4 regions of the Halomonas sp. AOP30-A1-24 genome follow, and region 3 is predicted to be linked to each of the others. Evidence: predicted binding sites of a transcription regulator. Region 3 holds the regulator's gene; each other region holds the start of a gene.
What was found. The regulator LexA, encoded in region 3, represses DNA repair genes until DNA is damaged. The targets are predictions, from matches to a motif close to TACTGTNTANNTANACAGTA.

Region 1 (3,643 bases), on a different contig from region 3:
GGCGGTTGGTGTTTAGAAAAATCATCACGGCTCGCGTGAGGCTGCGCTGCTGACGGAGTTTTTCGGCGCTGCGCTGGGCATGTTGGCGTAACGCGTTATGTACTTCTGTTTTACTACCGGTTGATTGGCCGAATGAGCGCGACGTCATAATGCGGTGGCGCGGTTGATCCAGCGTATTCATCTGCAGGCAGGGTGTACCGCGCAGCTCCAGCGCCGTGCGGGCCAGCACTACCGAAAAATGTTTGCGCAGTAGCCGAAGGTCAGCCTCACGCAAGTCCCAAGCGGTATTAATATTACTGATCGCTAACCGCTCAGCAATCCGGCGCCCAACGCCCCATACGCTGCCCACCGGCGTTTGTTTAAGCAGGGCGGTCGTTGCCGCATCTTTTCCCGTTAGCAGGCACACGCCTTGATAGTGAGTCGCCTGCTTGGCCAAGTGGTTGGCAAGCTTCGCCAGCGTATGCGTAGGGGCCAGCCCGACGCATACCGGCAGGCCTAAATGACGCCGAATCCGCCGACGCAGCCATTCGCCCAGGGTTTGGCACTGCTGGTTGCTGAACGCCTCCAGGTAAATAAACATTTCATCAATGGAGTACGGTGACACGGCTGGGCAGGTATCACGCAGTAGCTGGCACAGCCTGGCCGACATATCGCCATACAGCTCATAGTTGGATGACTTGAGGTAAATGTCACCACGCTTACGCAGGCTTTCGAGCTTAAACGATGGCATGCCCATGGGGATGTCCATGGCTTTCATCTCGGCAGAGCGGGCGATGATACAGCCGTCGTTGTTCGACATAACGCCCACCGGCTTGCCTTCCAGCGCAGGATCAAACACACGCTCACAACTGACGTAAAAGTTGTTGGCATCGACCAGGCCGATCATCGGACATACTCATGAATGACGGCACGCACTACTCCCCATAGCTGGCACTCGGTGCCTTCCAAGGGAAGCGGCGGGTAGTGAGGATGCGCAGAGCAGAGATGCGGCGTATTTTGGTAGAGGGCGTAGCGCTTAATCAGCACTTCCTCTTCAAACATGGCAACCAGGATATGCCCTAGCCGAGGCTTAATGCTGCGGTCAACGACCAGCAGGTCGCCATCAAAAATCCCCCAACCTTCCATGCTGTCACCAGCGGCGGAAAGGTAGAACGTCTGGGTAGGGTTTTTAATTAACCGCGTGTTGAGATCGAGCGTACGCGGTTCGTAATCCTGCGCTGGTGATGGAAAGCCGCTAAAGCCCGCACGGCCTTGTAACGATGAAAAAGGCAACGGCTGAGAAGTTAACGGCAAGGTGGGCACGAGCGTCGATGGAGGCAACGACATCGTCGGCATCCTCACTGAATGTAATGTGTATGTATATACAGTATTTATTCGTGAGGTTTAAATTGCAAGCGTTGAGCGGCGATTAGGCAAGCCTAGCGCGCTAGCCACAACCCCACGACGATGGCACTAACAACAGCAATAAAAAAAACAAGGTTACGGGCGCGTGTATCGCGGCGTGGTTTCATGGCAGCACCATTAGCAAGAGTTGGGTAAAAGCGACGGAAGAATTGCGCCTGGCATGGTAACGTTTGTTACTGATACCGTCATCCAGACATTGCCTGAACGCTGAATTCAGGAACATTAAAGGCGTCGCGTTATTTGCCAACGAGATGGCCGCTTCATCAGGAAAACAACCTATGTGTGAACCAACCCTCCAACCCGCGTCTCGACACTCCGCGCAGCCGCTGGTGCTTGCGCAAGGGCGCTTGGCCGCACTGGGCTGGGGCCGCGTGGATGCACCTGTCTGGCTGGCGCTACACGGCTGGCTGGATAACGCGGCAAGCTTTAGCCGCTTGGCACCGCTTTTGGCAGATGCGCTGGATATCCGCGTGCTAGCCATTGATTTTCGCGGCCATGGGCACTCCCAGCATGCCGCTTTCGGAAGTGACTATGCGTTGTGGGATTACTGCCACGACGTGCTTGATGCGCTGGACGCGCTGGGTATTGAACAGGCTTCTTTACTGGCCCACTCCATGGGCGCGGCGGTTGCCTGCCTACTGGCCGCTGCTATGCCGGAGCGTATTGCCCGGTTAACCTTGATTGACGGGCTGGGGGCACTGAATACGCCTGCGGAAGAAACTGCCAGCCAGTTGCGCAAAGGGCTTATTGCCCATCGTCGCCCGCTTTCCCGCCCACCACGCTATGCTGATATCGAAAGTGCGGTTGCCGCGCGGGTAGCCGGTGGCGTCACCACGCTGGATAGCGTAACGGCGATGCCGTTGGTTGAGCGTAATACGCAAGCAACTGCCGATGGCTATCTACAAATGCGTACGGATAGTCGACTGCTAAAACCCTCTCTGGTGCGCTTTACCCCTGAGCAGGTACTGGCTCTGTTAGCGTGTATTAAGGCGCCGGTACTACTGATTGAAGGCGAGCAGGGTATTTTAGGAAAGCGTGCCTGGGCCGAGCAGGCGCGCTTGGCGGTTAATGATCTGACCCGCCATGTGTTGCCTGGCGGGCATCATCTGCATTTGGAATCTAAAGCGGTTGCCGCTGTGGCGGAACTCGCCACCGCCCACTGGGAGGCAGCCGTGTAAAGCGGTTATACGGTCGGCTCAAGAGCAATAGGAATAGCCAATGAATCAACTGACGCACGCGGGTAGCGGGAAAAAAGTGGCTTTGGTGTTGGGCAGTGGCGGGGCGCGCGGTTATGCCCATATCGGTGTCATTGAAGCCCTGGAGGCACGAGGCTTTGAGATTATTTCAGTGGCGGGATACTCCATGGGCGCCCTGATTGGTGGCATCTACGCTTCTGGCAAACTGCCCGAGTATCGCGAGTGGGTCTGTAATCTCGATTATCTGGATGTGCTAAAGCTGGTGGATGTGACCTGGAGCCCAATGGGTGCCATGCGGGCCAATAAGGTGATGAGTAAGTTGGAAGCGTTGGTAGGCGATGTGCTCATTGAGGATTTGCCTATTCCGGTGACAACGGTGGCGACTGACCTAGTTCGCCAGCGCGAAGTGTGGTTTCAAAATGGCCCGTTACTGCGCGCTATTCGTGCCTCTATTGCCATTCCTGGTGTCATTACGCCGGTCAATGTTGGTGACCAGGTGCTGGTTGATGGCGGGCTGCTTAATCCGCTGCCTATCATGCCGGTTATTTCTGCCCACGAAGCAGACCTGGTAATTGCGATTAACGTAACGGCACATAGCCCGCAGCCGGTGTCGTTGGAAGAACTCCTGCCTCGTGAGCACGAGGAAAATGACAGCCGAACGGCGCAAGAGCGTGACCGTGATGAAAAAATTGGCGGCTGGATGAGCGACGTGCGCCAAGCCACCCTGCGTTTATGGGAGGGACTTGGCAGTAGCGAAGAGGACAGCAGCGTGGAAGCTGGCGCTGAAGAGAGCGTTGAGACGCGAGGCAAGCGCGAGTGGAGCAAGCTCGATATGATTTTAGAGTCGTTTGATATTACCCAAGCGGCCCTGGCAAAATACAAAATTGCCGGTTATCCGCCCGATATATTGATCGAGATTCCCAAGACAGTATGCAGTACGTATGAGTTTCATCGCGCCAAAGACTTGATCCGCCTGGGGCGGCACTTGGCCGATGAGGCGCTGGAGCGGCGCATGCCCAGCATTGCCTCGGATGCAACAGAAT
Region 2 (3,643 bases), on a different contig from region 3:
GTTCGGCGAGCAGCCCTAGTTGTTCATTGTCGTGATCGCACAAATCAATGAGCATAATCCCGCATTTTTGGTACCAGATGTCTTTTTTAAAAATTCTTTCTAGCCCTGCCATGGCAGCTTTGATGAGCTCGCGGCTATCATCGGTGGGGTGAGGTAGCGGTATTACTAACCGTTTACTGTAGCTCGGCAGATCTTGCCGAAAGCGATTGGTGTGAACAAACACCATCAATGCCTGCGCCAAGCCGTTTTGTCGTCGTAGCTTTTCACCAGCACGTGATGCGTGCACGCGTAGGGCTTCGTGCAGATCGGTTTTGTTCGTCGTGAGCCGGCCGAAGGAGCGGGACACCATGATCTGTTTTTTTGGTTGGCTCATGTCGTCGAGTGATATGCAGTTTTCGCCCCTCAACTCATAAACCAGACGTTCCATGACCACACTGAAATGGCGCCGCAAATGCTTAGAGCTGGCGGTGCGCAGCTGCCAAGCATTCTCTATGCCTAGAGTATGAAGCCGCGCTGCACTGCGACCTGCTACCCCCCATATCTCATTAACGGGTAGCTGCTCCAGGAATTCCCGGGTGTCGCTGCTGTTAGGGTCCATCATGGCCACGCCATTGAAAACACTTTCTTTTTTAGCGCGGTGATTGGCAATTTTTGCAAGCGTTTTGCTAGTGCTTAAGCCAACGCTAACCGGAATACCTGTATCTCGCTTAACTTGCTGTCGCATTAATTGGCATCGTTCTTCTAATGTGTCTGGTTCAAAGCCCTCAAACGATAGAAATGACTCATCAATGCTATATACATCCACGTGAGGCGTATGCTGTGAGAGAACATCAGTAACGCGGCTGCTCATATCACCGTAAAGCGCATAATTTGAGCTGAGCAATGTGCATTGTCGACGAATATGCGGATCAATCTGATGGGCAGGCATTCCCATTGCCACACCTAAGTTTTTGATTTCTTGCGAACGCGCGACCACGCAGCCGTCGTTATTCGACAAAACGCCGACAGCTTGGCCTTCCAACCTGGGAGCAAAGACTCGTTCGCAGGAGACATAGAAATTATTGCAGTCGACCAAGGCAATCATACGGTGAAACCGGGTGCTAGCGGTTGGATGCTATGGGTGGCCACACCCCAATTGTGACAATCATGCCCAGTGAGAGGGATGGGCTTAAACTCTGGGTTAGAGGCCACCAAATACGGCCGACTGCCCATGATGCTTAGCTTTTTACACGTCAGCTCGCCGTCCACGCTCATGATCACGATATGGCCTGGCTGAGGATTGATAGACCGGTCGACAATTAACAACGCATTATCTTTAATGCCATCGCCTTCCATGGAGGTGCCTTTGGCTCGCAGAAAGAACGTTGCACTAGGGTGCTTAATCAAATGGGCAATAAGATCTAATTCGACCTCGACATAATCGTCTGCGGGACTCGGGAAACCAGCGCGGACTTCGCCACCCGCTAAAGGCAGCCTTAGCGGTCGAGCCATGGTGTCGACGCGTCCAAGAATGGTGAAATGCATACTCATGCCATGCTCCCCATCGCTCGCCATGTGCCTGGTAGATGCACCTCAATGTTTTCAAGCGGTGCGAGTAGCGCGTCTTGTTCAGTCCCCCAAACCGCCAACAACTGCGTACCTTCCTCTCTCAAATCATCCCGTTGAAGAGGAAATCCTCCAACGATAACTGGAAGAGTACGGGGACTACTGAATGGCCGTTGCATAGACCGTGGGTAAGTTTTCTTGCTCATAAGCGCCTCCCTATATAGCTGTTAATATATACAGTATTAAGGGCTGACAATAAGCGATCAGCCTAGTGAATCGCAAGCACTCTTCTTCATTCGTTGGTCTTATCGTGTTGGCAAGCCCACCTTATTTTGACGGTGGTTAGATGAGGGCACCGCGATTTTGGTGCGTAGGCTGACTTGGATGGCCAATTCTCGTCTATCCTGCAGCTATGTGCGGACGATTTGCTTTATTCACCCCGATACCTGAGCTGACCAAAAAGGTCGGTGCGGTTATGTCTGAGCGCGACATTCGACCGCGCTACAATGTGGCGCCGGGTACCTGGATCGCGAGCATACGGCAGGCGTCTGAGGACTCTGCTCCCACGCTTGAAGAGGTGTGGTGGGGATTTCGCCCATCGTGGGCCAAAGGGAAAGGCACGCAACCCATAAATGCGCGAGTTGAAACCGTTGCGACTAATAACTTTTTCAAATCGGCATTTGCTAAACACCGGTGCCTCGTACTCGCTGACGGATGGTACGAATGGATCAAGAACACGCCCCCTAAGCAGCCTCATTATCTGTGCCGAAGGGATCGAGAGCCCCTATACTTCGCCGCTATCTACGCAGAACGGGATGATGGAGGTCTAGGATGTGCCATTCTCACCGAGCCAGCTCGAGGCAGTGCTGCCGATGTGCATGACAGGATGCCGTTAATTTTGGACGACGACAGTCTTGAACACTGGCTTGCTACTGACCTGACGGATAAAGAGACAATCCGCAGCATGGTGCGGCATATCGATGCGGGACTAGTTGAACATTGGCCGGTTAGCACGGCTGTTAACAAACCTTCCGAGGGACAAGGTGATGAGCTGATCAATCCTCTCTAGCGTTTCTGATCTTGAGATTGATAGTTTTCCAGCGCTTTTATCTATCCGCTAGGTTGTAGCCATAGGAAGGAAGAACAAATTCAAAGTGAGGAGCCAACAAAGCTATCTCACTGGTAGGTTGAACACCGTAAGGTGGTTAGACGTTATCCATCATCGGCCGCTTATGCATGGCTAGCCTCAAGTACCACGACGATCACTTCCGCGACGGCTAACTTATTAGTATAGCCCCCAGGATAATGGACCAGAGTACATACCCAAAATAAGGGTGCCTAAGATTATGACCACGCCAACTAGTTTGCGCGAAGCTGAGATGGAAGCAAGAGCGCGTCGAGCCGTGATGGAAAGCGGCGATTGGTTAACTGTCGATGAGATATTGCAGTTGCCAGGCGTCCGCTCACGTGGTGATAGTGTTCATCCTGCTCAGTGGAAACAACAAGGTGATATTTTTACTATCAATGACCACGGCACCGATTACTACCCAGCGTTTGGGCTTGAGAAGGATGCTGGCTACCGACCGTATCGCGTCATGTCGAAAATCATCGACATCTTCAAAGAGGATAAAGACGGATGGGGAATGGCCTTTTGGTTTCAGTCGATAAACAGCTATCTTGGCGGGCTAAGGCCCCAGGATCTGATAGCTACAGACCCTGATCTCGTTATTGATGCCGCTCTAGATGAGGTGCGAGGAGTCACACATGGATAGTGAGTAGACCAATATGGGGTAGTGGCAATAACAATCGACACGCTTCAAACGAGCAAAAAAGATAATCAGAGCTCCCCCTAAAGGTGACTTAAGTTATTATGAAGAGCTATCCGTGGAAAGGGGCTATGTCATGTGCAATGGGTCGCCCGCTATACCCCCATAGGGCCATGCCTTTACCGGCGTTGATGTTAGTCTGAATATGCTCACGTGGGTTTAATAACCATTATTTGCGAGGCTACTCATGTCAGCATCAGCCATTTCGCCTCAAAAGCATAGGAAAAATGGGGGGATTACCTTACCATGCTTCACTAAAAGCCTGAGAAATT
Region 3 (3,643 bases):
CGACATGGGAATCCGCGGCTACGCCGCCGTGGCCAGGGAAGTGCTTACCCACAGCGGCCATGCCCGCCTGATGCAAGCCCTCAACAAAAGCGGCGCCTAATTGAGCAACGTGCTCAGGGTCACCACTGAAACTACGGTCGCCAATGACGCTAGAAATCCCGCTATCCACATCAAGCACTGGTGCAAAGCTTAAATCCAGCCCACATGCGGCCATTTCCATGCCAAGCAACCAACCTGCGTCTATGGCGAGAGAGCGGCCTTCTTCAGGGTCTTGGGCATAACGCTCGCCAATCCGTGCCATGGCTGGTAAGCGGGTAAGCCCTTTTTTGATACGCTGTACGCGGCCACCCTCTTGGTCAACCGCCAATAAAAGATCGCCCCGTATGCGCCTTATATCGCTACACAGCTTGCGCACCTGGTAGGCGTCTTCCACATTACGGGCAAACAAAATCACGCCACCGACAGCGGGTTCAAGCAGCAAGCGCTTTTCAGCATTGGATAATTCAGGCCCTTCCAGGTCGAGCATGACCGGGCCAATAGGTTGAGTCATTAGCAGGGATCCAATAAAAGGGCCGATGATTTTAGACGATCAACGCACAGAGTCAAAAAAGCCTCTGCATAAGGCCTCTACGGACGGCTGCCATGTAGCCAAACAGGAGTTCCGGGCACGGCGCGCTCAAAGATATAAAGCAGGTCCTCGTTGCGCATACGAACACAGCCATGTGAAGCAGGTTTGCCCATCGGTTGATCGGGCGGCGTTCCGTGTACATAAATATAGCGGCGCTGAGAGTCGACGGAACCTGCGCGGTTAAATCCTCGCTCTAATCCACAAAGCCATAAAATTCGCGTCAAAATCCAGTCACGTGTCGGATGAGCGTCGGCCAAGTCACTTGAGAAAATTTCACCGGTAAAACGCCTGCCTCTAAGTACGGCATTGACTGGCTGTTCGTGGCCAATTGCCGCGCGAACATAGTGCCAGCCATGCGGCGTTTGACCGCTTCCATCTTGCTGGCCAACGCCAGCGCGTCCAGTAGAGATAGCGCACTCAAAGCCTGGTGTTTGACCCTGCCACCAGCGCAGGATTTGTGCGCTGGTATCAATTTCGATCCAGCCGTCTTTTTCAGGTGGCAACTCAGATAACAGGGGCGTTCGCATGCTGTCCTCCTTCAACCTCTTGCGGCAGTGGAGCATTCATGGCGGCAACGACCACAGGACGCAGGCGCCGCACTAAATCACGCACAGTCACCTGCTCCTGATAGTCCTTGGAGGCGATATCACGTAGCGCATCCAGCCCCGACAAGGTGAATATGACCGTACCCAACATAAAGTGCAGCCGCCAAAAACGCTCGGCATCGGGTAAATCAGGGGTCGCCTTACGCACAAGCCCGGTAAAACGGGTAAACACATCCCCATATTGCTCTTGAATATGGCGCCGTAAATGCCCTTGCGCTTGACTATAGGCTAACCCCAATAAGCGCATAAAGACTTTCAAACTATTGCGTTCAGCAGGCACCGCCAGCACCGTGGTGGCCATTGTTTCAAGCAGCTCTTCCAGGGGGATGGGGCTATCAGCATAGCGGGCTTCAAGCTCATCGAGCGCACCATGAAAACGCTGAGTAAACGGGTCTAGATAGCGTGAGAATACGGCTTGGATGAGGGCTTTCTTGGAACCAAAATGATAATTAACGGCCGCCAGGTTTACCCGCGCTTTACTGGTGATGTTACGCAGTGACGTTTCAGCAAAGCCACGCTCTGCAAACAGCACCTCAGCGGTATCCAGGATGCGCGACACCGTGTCAGATTGTGCCATTATGGCCTCCGGAGAAACGAGTGTTTAAAACATGACAGAATAGTAAGTCATATCTTAATCAGGCTCAATCACCCTTATTAGCCGATTTTTTATTTGGTTACCCTGCGCATTAGCGTTAATTCAAACGTCTTACCGGTGACAGTCAGTGTTTTAACAAGCTGCTTTTTTAACCATGTACTGGATAGAGCAACATACTGTATACTTAAACACATACTGATCAAGCAGACAGATACCGACTGTCTTTTATTGTTTATGGAGTTTGGTATGTCGCGGCCACTCACAGCACGTCAGCAACATGTTTTTGATTTTATAGTAAAAACCATGGGTGAATTCGGCTACCCTCCCACCCGCGCCGAAATTGCCAAGGCCTTGGGCTTTAAATCCCCCAATGCCGCTGAAGAGCATTTACGTGCTCTTGAGCGTAAAGGCGTGATCCGGATTATTCGCAATACGTCGCGGGGAATTCGCCTCCCCAATCAGGAAGCGCAGGACGTTAGCGAATTACCCGCCACCGTTGCGGCCAACAGCAATGATCTTCCGCCGATGGGCTTGCCGGTTATTGGTGAAGTTGCCGCTGGCAGCCCGATCCTTGCAGCGGAGCATATTGACCGTTACTGCCCGCTACCCGCGGAATATTTCACCCCTAAAGCCGACTATCTCCTGCGGGTACGCGGTTTATCCATGAAGGATGTGGGTATCCTGGAAGGCGATTTACTAGCGGTGCACCGCACTGATCGTGTACGTGACGGGCAAATCGTCGTTGCGCGGCTGGAAGATGAAGTAACCGTAAAACGCTTTCAACGCCAAGGGCATCAGGTAATGTTGATTGCGGAAAACGCTGATTTTGCACCGATTGAAATCGACCTGCGAACCCAATCCCTGGATATTGAAGGCGTAGGTGTAGGCGTCATCCGTGGCGGTAATGGCCAAGCGCTAGGCTAATAATCCGTTTGCGTAAAATCGGATTTTAAAACGCATCAAGGGGGTGGTCATTTTCATGACCACCCCCTTGTTTTGTTACTGATTCAGCTTCAACAGTTTTTAAACGCTTAGCTAAAGACCACCGTCTTATTGCCGTGGATCAAAACGCGGTCCTCCAGATGCCAGCGCAGGCCTCGCGCCAGTACGGCTTTTTCTACATCGCGTCCAAAGCGAATCAGGTCGGTTGGCGTATGGCAATGACTCACGCGATGAATATCCTGCTCAATAATCGGCCCTGCATCCAACTCCTCCGTCACGTAGTGACACGTCGCGCCAATCAGTTTTACACCGCGCTCATAGGCCTGATGATACGGTTTGGCACCGGCAAATGAAGGCAAGAAGCTGTGGTGAATATTAATCACCTGCCCAGCATAGCGCTCACACAACGACGGGGGCAGAATCTGCATATAGCGCGCCAATACAATACAGTCCGCTCGCGCGTTATCGATAAGCTCCTGCACCTGAGCAAACGACGCTTCCTTATTATTCGGGTCCACCGGCACATGGTGGTAAGGAATACCGTACCACTCAGCGATTGAGCGCATGTCTTCGTGATTAGAAATCACACCGGCTATGTCACAATCCAGCTCACCTGCCTGCCAACGGTAAAGCAAATCCACCAGGCAGTGAGACTCACGAGAGACCATGAGTATGACTCGCCGACGCTTTTGGGTATCCATCAGCGCCCACTGCATGGAAAACTCTTGAGCAATTGGCTCAAAGGCGCTGCGTAATGTTTCAACGGACATGCCAAGCGAATCGGCCAATATCTCATAACGCATAAAAAAGCGGCCCGTTTGCAAGTCAGAATGCTGACTGGCTTCAGTGATAGAGCCGCCTTGTTGAGCAATA
Region 4 (3,643 bases), on a different contig from region 3:
AAGGCTGCACCTTTGCGCTCATTACATAAAACCATTTGGGCGAGCCCCATTTATGAATAAAGGTCCACATGGCGTGTTCTGTCCTCAACCGTTGATACTGATGCGTAGCGAGGCGGCAATCGCCCAGGGAGCCAACAGTAGCGACGCGGCCAGCAGGGCCCCGAGCATGGCCAGGTGCGCCGCGACACCTTCACCGATGACAGCAGCCTGCACCGCCCCAACCCCAAAAATAAGCACCGGTATATACAGCGGCAGTATAAGCAGCGACAGCAGTACACCGCCTCGCGCGATACCGACGGTCAACGCCGCACCAATCGCGCCAAGCAGGCTCAAACTGGCGCTGCCCAGCAAAAGCGAAAGCGCAAGCACCACATAGCTGCCCGGAGGCAGGGCCAGCGTCACACCTAGAAGCGGCGCGACCAGTGCCAGCGGCAGCCCGGTCAACAACCAGTGGGCAAGTACCTTGGCCATGCTAAGCGCGACTAGCGGCTGAGGCGCGAGCAGCATCTGCTCAAGGCTGCCGTCGTCATAATCGGTGCGAAACAGGCTATCCAGCGACAAAAGCGCCGCCAGAAGCGCCGCTACCCACAAAAGACCTGGCGCGATCAGCGCAAGCACGGCGCGGTCGGGTGAAATGCCGATTGGGAACAGCGTTATCACCAGCGCGAAGAAGACCAGCGGATTGAGCAGCTCGCCGCGGCGTCTGAACATCAGTGTTACATCACGCTTCAGGGTGGCGGTAAAGGCAATCCACAGCCCGCCCGGCACTGGCGTTTCAAGTAGTGTAGTGGTCGCCTTCTGCCCCTGCGTCATTGTCTACCCCAGTTGAATACAGCGAGCGGCGGGCGAAGCATTCAGCCCATGGTGAGTGGTTACCAGAATGCTTCCCCCGGCTTGAGCATGAGCTGAAAGCTGCGCTTCAAGCGCGGCTACGCCTTGGTGGTCAATGGCGGAAAACGGCTCGTCAAGCACCCAGAGTGGACGGCGCGTCAGCGTTAACCGGGCCAGCGCCACACGGCGCTGCTGACCCGCCGACAGCTGGCCGGCCAATACGTCCTCAAAACCGCCAAGCCCTACTTGCTCCAAAGCGCTCAGGCGCTGCGATTCATTACCCCGCTCGCCGCTTAGCGCCTGGTACCAGGCCAGGTTTTCAAGCGGTGAAAGCCCAGCCTTGATGCCTGGCGAATGTCCCAGATACAGCAGGTTGGCCAGATAATGTTCACGCACCTTGCGAAGTGGCGCGCCGTTCCAGAAAAGCTCGCCTTGGTAATCACTCAGTTGACCTGCCAGCAGCTTTAACAGTGTGGTCTTGCCGCTGCCATTGGGGCCTTCAATTCGAACAATGTCACCGCTGCGAATCGTGAGATCGAGCCCTTCAAATAGCCAGCGCCCATCACGCTCGCAGGCTAGTTGTCGTGCTTGCAGGCACAGGCTCAAAGGTGTCTCCCAACAGGTTGATAGTTAGCCAAAACTCTACACGGAAAGCCAGGTTATCTCCAGCCAATCGCAGCGGCCGTGAGAATGCACCAAGCGTGCTGACGGAACCAGCATTTTGAATAGCCAAAGGCACTGGATAAAAACAGCACTACCACTGTATGCAAAAACAGCTGTATACTAAAACACTGTATGAAAAGACATGCCAGCAACCTGCTGGCTTGCCACTACTAAACGCCTAGGGAAAGGGCGCTGCATTGGAGAATTTCCTATGAATATATCGATGTCAGCACCAACTCACGCCGGTTCTACCGTATTGAGCAGCGCGTCCTGCGCACCTAAAGGCATTCAATCGGCACGCGCCTTTAAAACAGCACCACGCAGAACGCGGCACAATACCTACGCCCTAAAAATACGTGGCAACCGAATGCGTGATTGCAACTTGTTTGATGGAGATGTCATTATTATTCGGCGTTTTCAATGCGATACCCACGAAGAAACCGCCGTCGCTCACATCAATCAGCAGCCTGTTGCGTTGAAGCAGCTCTCGATCAGTCGCTTTGGCGTACATTTATGGCCTGCCGATACCCAAGCGCCGGATCTCTTTTTGCACAATCGCGATATTCAAGTGTTAGGAATGGTAATGGGTGTGGCGCAGGATAGTGCCAACGACCTTGCTGCCAATTCTTATGGCCTTATGGAGCACTGATTGCGTTATCAAGTTCCTGATTTAGCTGCCTCGCAGTGGCATACCGCCGAGATAGAGGTCGAAAAAAGCCAGTTTCTGGCGTGGCTATGCCATGCGCCAGATGTGGCCGCTTTTAGTGCACTTCTTGAAGCGGCAAGAGCTGCTCACCCCAATGCCAGCCATCACTGTACGGCTTATATTGCTGGGCCGCCCGGGGAGCAAACACTGATTGGTTTTTCCGATGATGGCGAGCCTGGCGGCACGGCTGGCCGGCCAATGTACCAGGTACTTCAAGGCAGCCAAATGGGTGAAATCGGCGGTGTCGTGACGCGCTACTTTGGCGGCACCAAACTAGGCACCGGCGGGCTGGCACGGGCTTACGCTCAAGCCATCAGCCATGCGTTGGAAACCTTACCGACGCGTGAAGTGATTGAGCGAGACGCCTACACGCTACGCCTTACCTTTGCCAGCGAGGCGATCGCCCGCGCCTGGTGCGACGAAAAGGCCATCCCCATTGAACACGTCAACTACGATGGCGAAGGTGTTCAGCTCACCATTGGCTGGCCCCGCGACCATACGTTCGACCTTTCCCCCTTGGAAAATCGCCTAAAGTGCACGCTGGACGTTACCCCGGTAAACGCACCCGCCCCCTGAACCAAAAACGGCTTACGGTGTAAACCGTAAGCCGTGCATGGGGCACTTCTGCTTCCCCGTCAATCCTGTCTATTTATCCCAAATATTTAATCATTACCCCGGCAGCCACGGCAGAACCAATTACCCCTGCCACGTTTGGGCCCATCGCATGCATCAACAAGAAGTTATGCGGATTGGACTCCAGACCGACCTTATTAGCCACGCGCGCTGCCATAGGCACAGCAGATACCCCGGCAGCACCTATCAGCGGATTAATCGGCATACGGCTCATTAGGTTCATTAGCTTGGCCATTAACACCCCGGCGGCGGTACCGATCCCGAAGGCCACGATGCCCAGCCCCAGAATCCCGAGGGTTTCCACCGTCAAGAAGCTTTCCGCCATCAGCTTTGAGCCAACAGAAAGCCCTAGAACGATCGTCACGATGTTGATCAGCGCATTCTGGGCGGTATCCGAAAGCCGCTCTACCACGCCGCATTCGCGCATCAAATTACCAAAGCAGAACATCCCCAGAAGCGGTGCTGCGTCGGGTAGAAACAGCGCGACCAGGATCAACAGCATGAGTGGAAAAATCACTTTTTCCAGCCTGGAGACGGGGCGCAGCTGCGTCATTTTTATCTGACGCTCTTTTTCAGTGGTTAACAGCCGCATGATAGGTGGCTGGATTAACGGCACCAGCGCCATGTACGCGTAGGCCGCCACCGCGATAGCACCCAATAGCTCTGGCGCAAGCACGCTGGACACATAGATAGACGTTGGCCCATCGGCGCCGCCGATAATCCCGATCGCTGCCGCCTGGTTCAGCGAGAAGTCCATGATGCCCATGGAGGTCAGCACAACAGCACCAAACAGCGTGGCGAAAATACCAA

Region 1: a site for LexA is predicted at 1,350-1,369, ahead of ACT3TJ_RS16920 (LexA family protein). Genes of this name have one in related genera too.
Region 2: a site for LexA is predicted at 1,768-1,787, ahead of ACT3TJ_RS16560 (LexA family protein). Genes of this name have one in related genera too.
Region 4: a site for LexA is predicted at 1,590-1,609, ahead of ACT3TJ_RS11890 (LexA family protein). Genes of this name have one in related genera too.

The regions. Positions count from the first base shown of each region.
Region 1 covers NZ_JBQSXL010000043.1:7,663-11,305, reverse strand. Annotated here, with positions in the region: gene ACT3TJ_RS16925 (Y-family DNA polymerase) at 1-886, opposite strand, end outside; gene ACT3TJ_RS16920 (LexA family protein) at 883-1,326, opposite strand; gene ACT3TJ_RS16915 (alpha/beta fold hydrolase) at 1,683-2,582, shown strand; gene ACT3TJ_RS16910 (patatin-like phospholipase family protein) at 2,623-3,643, shown strand, end outside.
Region 2 covers NZ_JBQSXL010000040.1:11,730-15,372, reverse strand. Annotated here, with positions in the region: gene ACT3TJ_RS16565 (Y-family DNA polymerase) at 1-1,084, opposite strand, end outside; gene ACT3TJ_RS16560 (LexA family protein) at 1,081-1,530, opposite strand; gene ACT3TJ_RS16555 (SOS response-associated peptidase) at 1,958-2,614, shown strand; gene ACT3TJ_RS16550 (hypothetical protein) at 2,892-3,317, shown strand; gene ACT3TJ_RS16545 (LysR family transcriptional regulator) at 3,613-3,643, opposite strand, start outside.
Region 3 covers NZ_JBQSXL010000022.1:50,078-53,720, reverse strand. Annotated here, with positions in the region: gene nagZ (beta-N-acetylhexosaminidase) at 1-550, opposite strand, end outside; gene ACT3TJ_RS13085 (L,D-transpeptidase family protein) at 628-1,155, opposite strand; gene ACT3TJ_RS13080 (TetR/AcrR family transcriptional regulator) at 1,133-1,810, opposite strand; gene lexA (transcriptional repressor LexA) at 2,075-2,752, shown strand; gene purU (formyltetrahydrofolate deformylase) at 2,860-3,643, opposite strand, start outside.
Region 4 covers NZ_JBQSXL010000019.1:37,924-41,566, reverse strand. Annotated here, with positions in the region: gene ACT3TJ_RS11905 (heme ABC transporter permease) at 1-70, opposite strand, end outside; gene ccmB (heme exporter protein CcmB) at 85-813, opposite strand; gene ccmA (cytochrome c biogenesis heme-transporting ATPase CcmA) at 817-1,437, opposite strand; gene ACT3TJ_RS11890 (LexA family protein) at 1,718-2,143, shown strand; gene ACT3TJ_RS11885 (IMPACT family protein) at 2,144-2,776, shown strand; gene ACT3TJ_RS11880 (sodium ion-translocating decarboxylase subunit beta) at 2,850-3,643, opposite strand, start outside.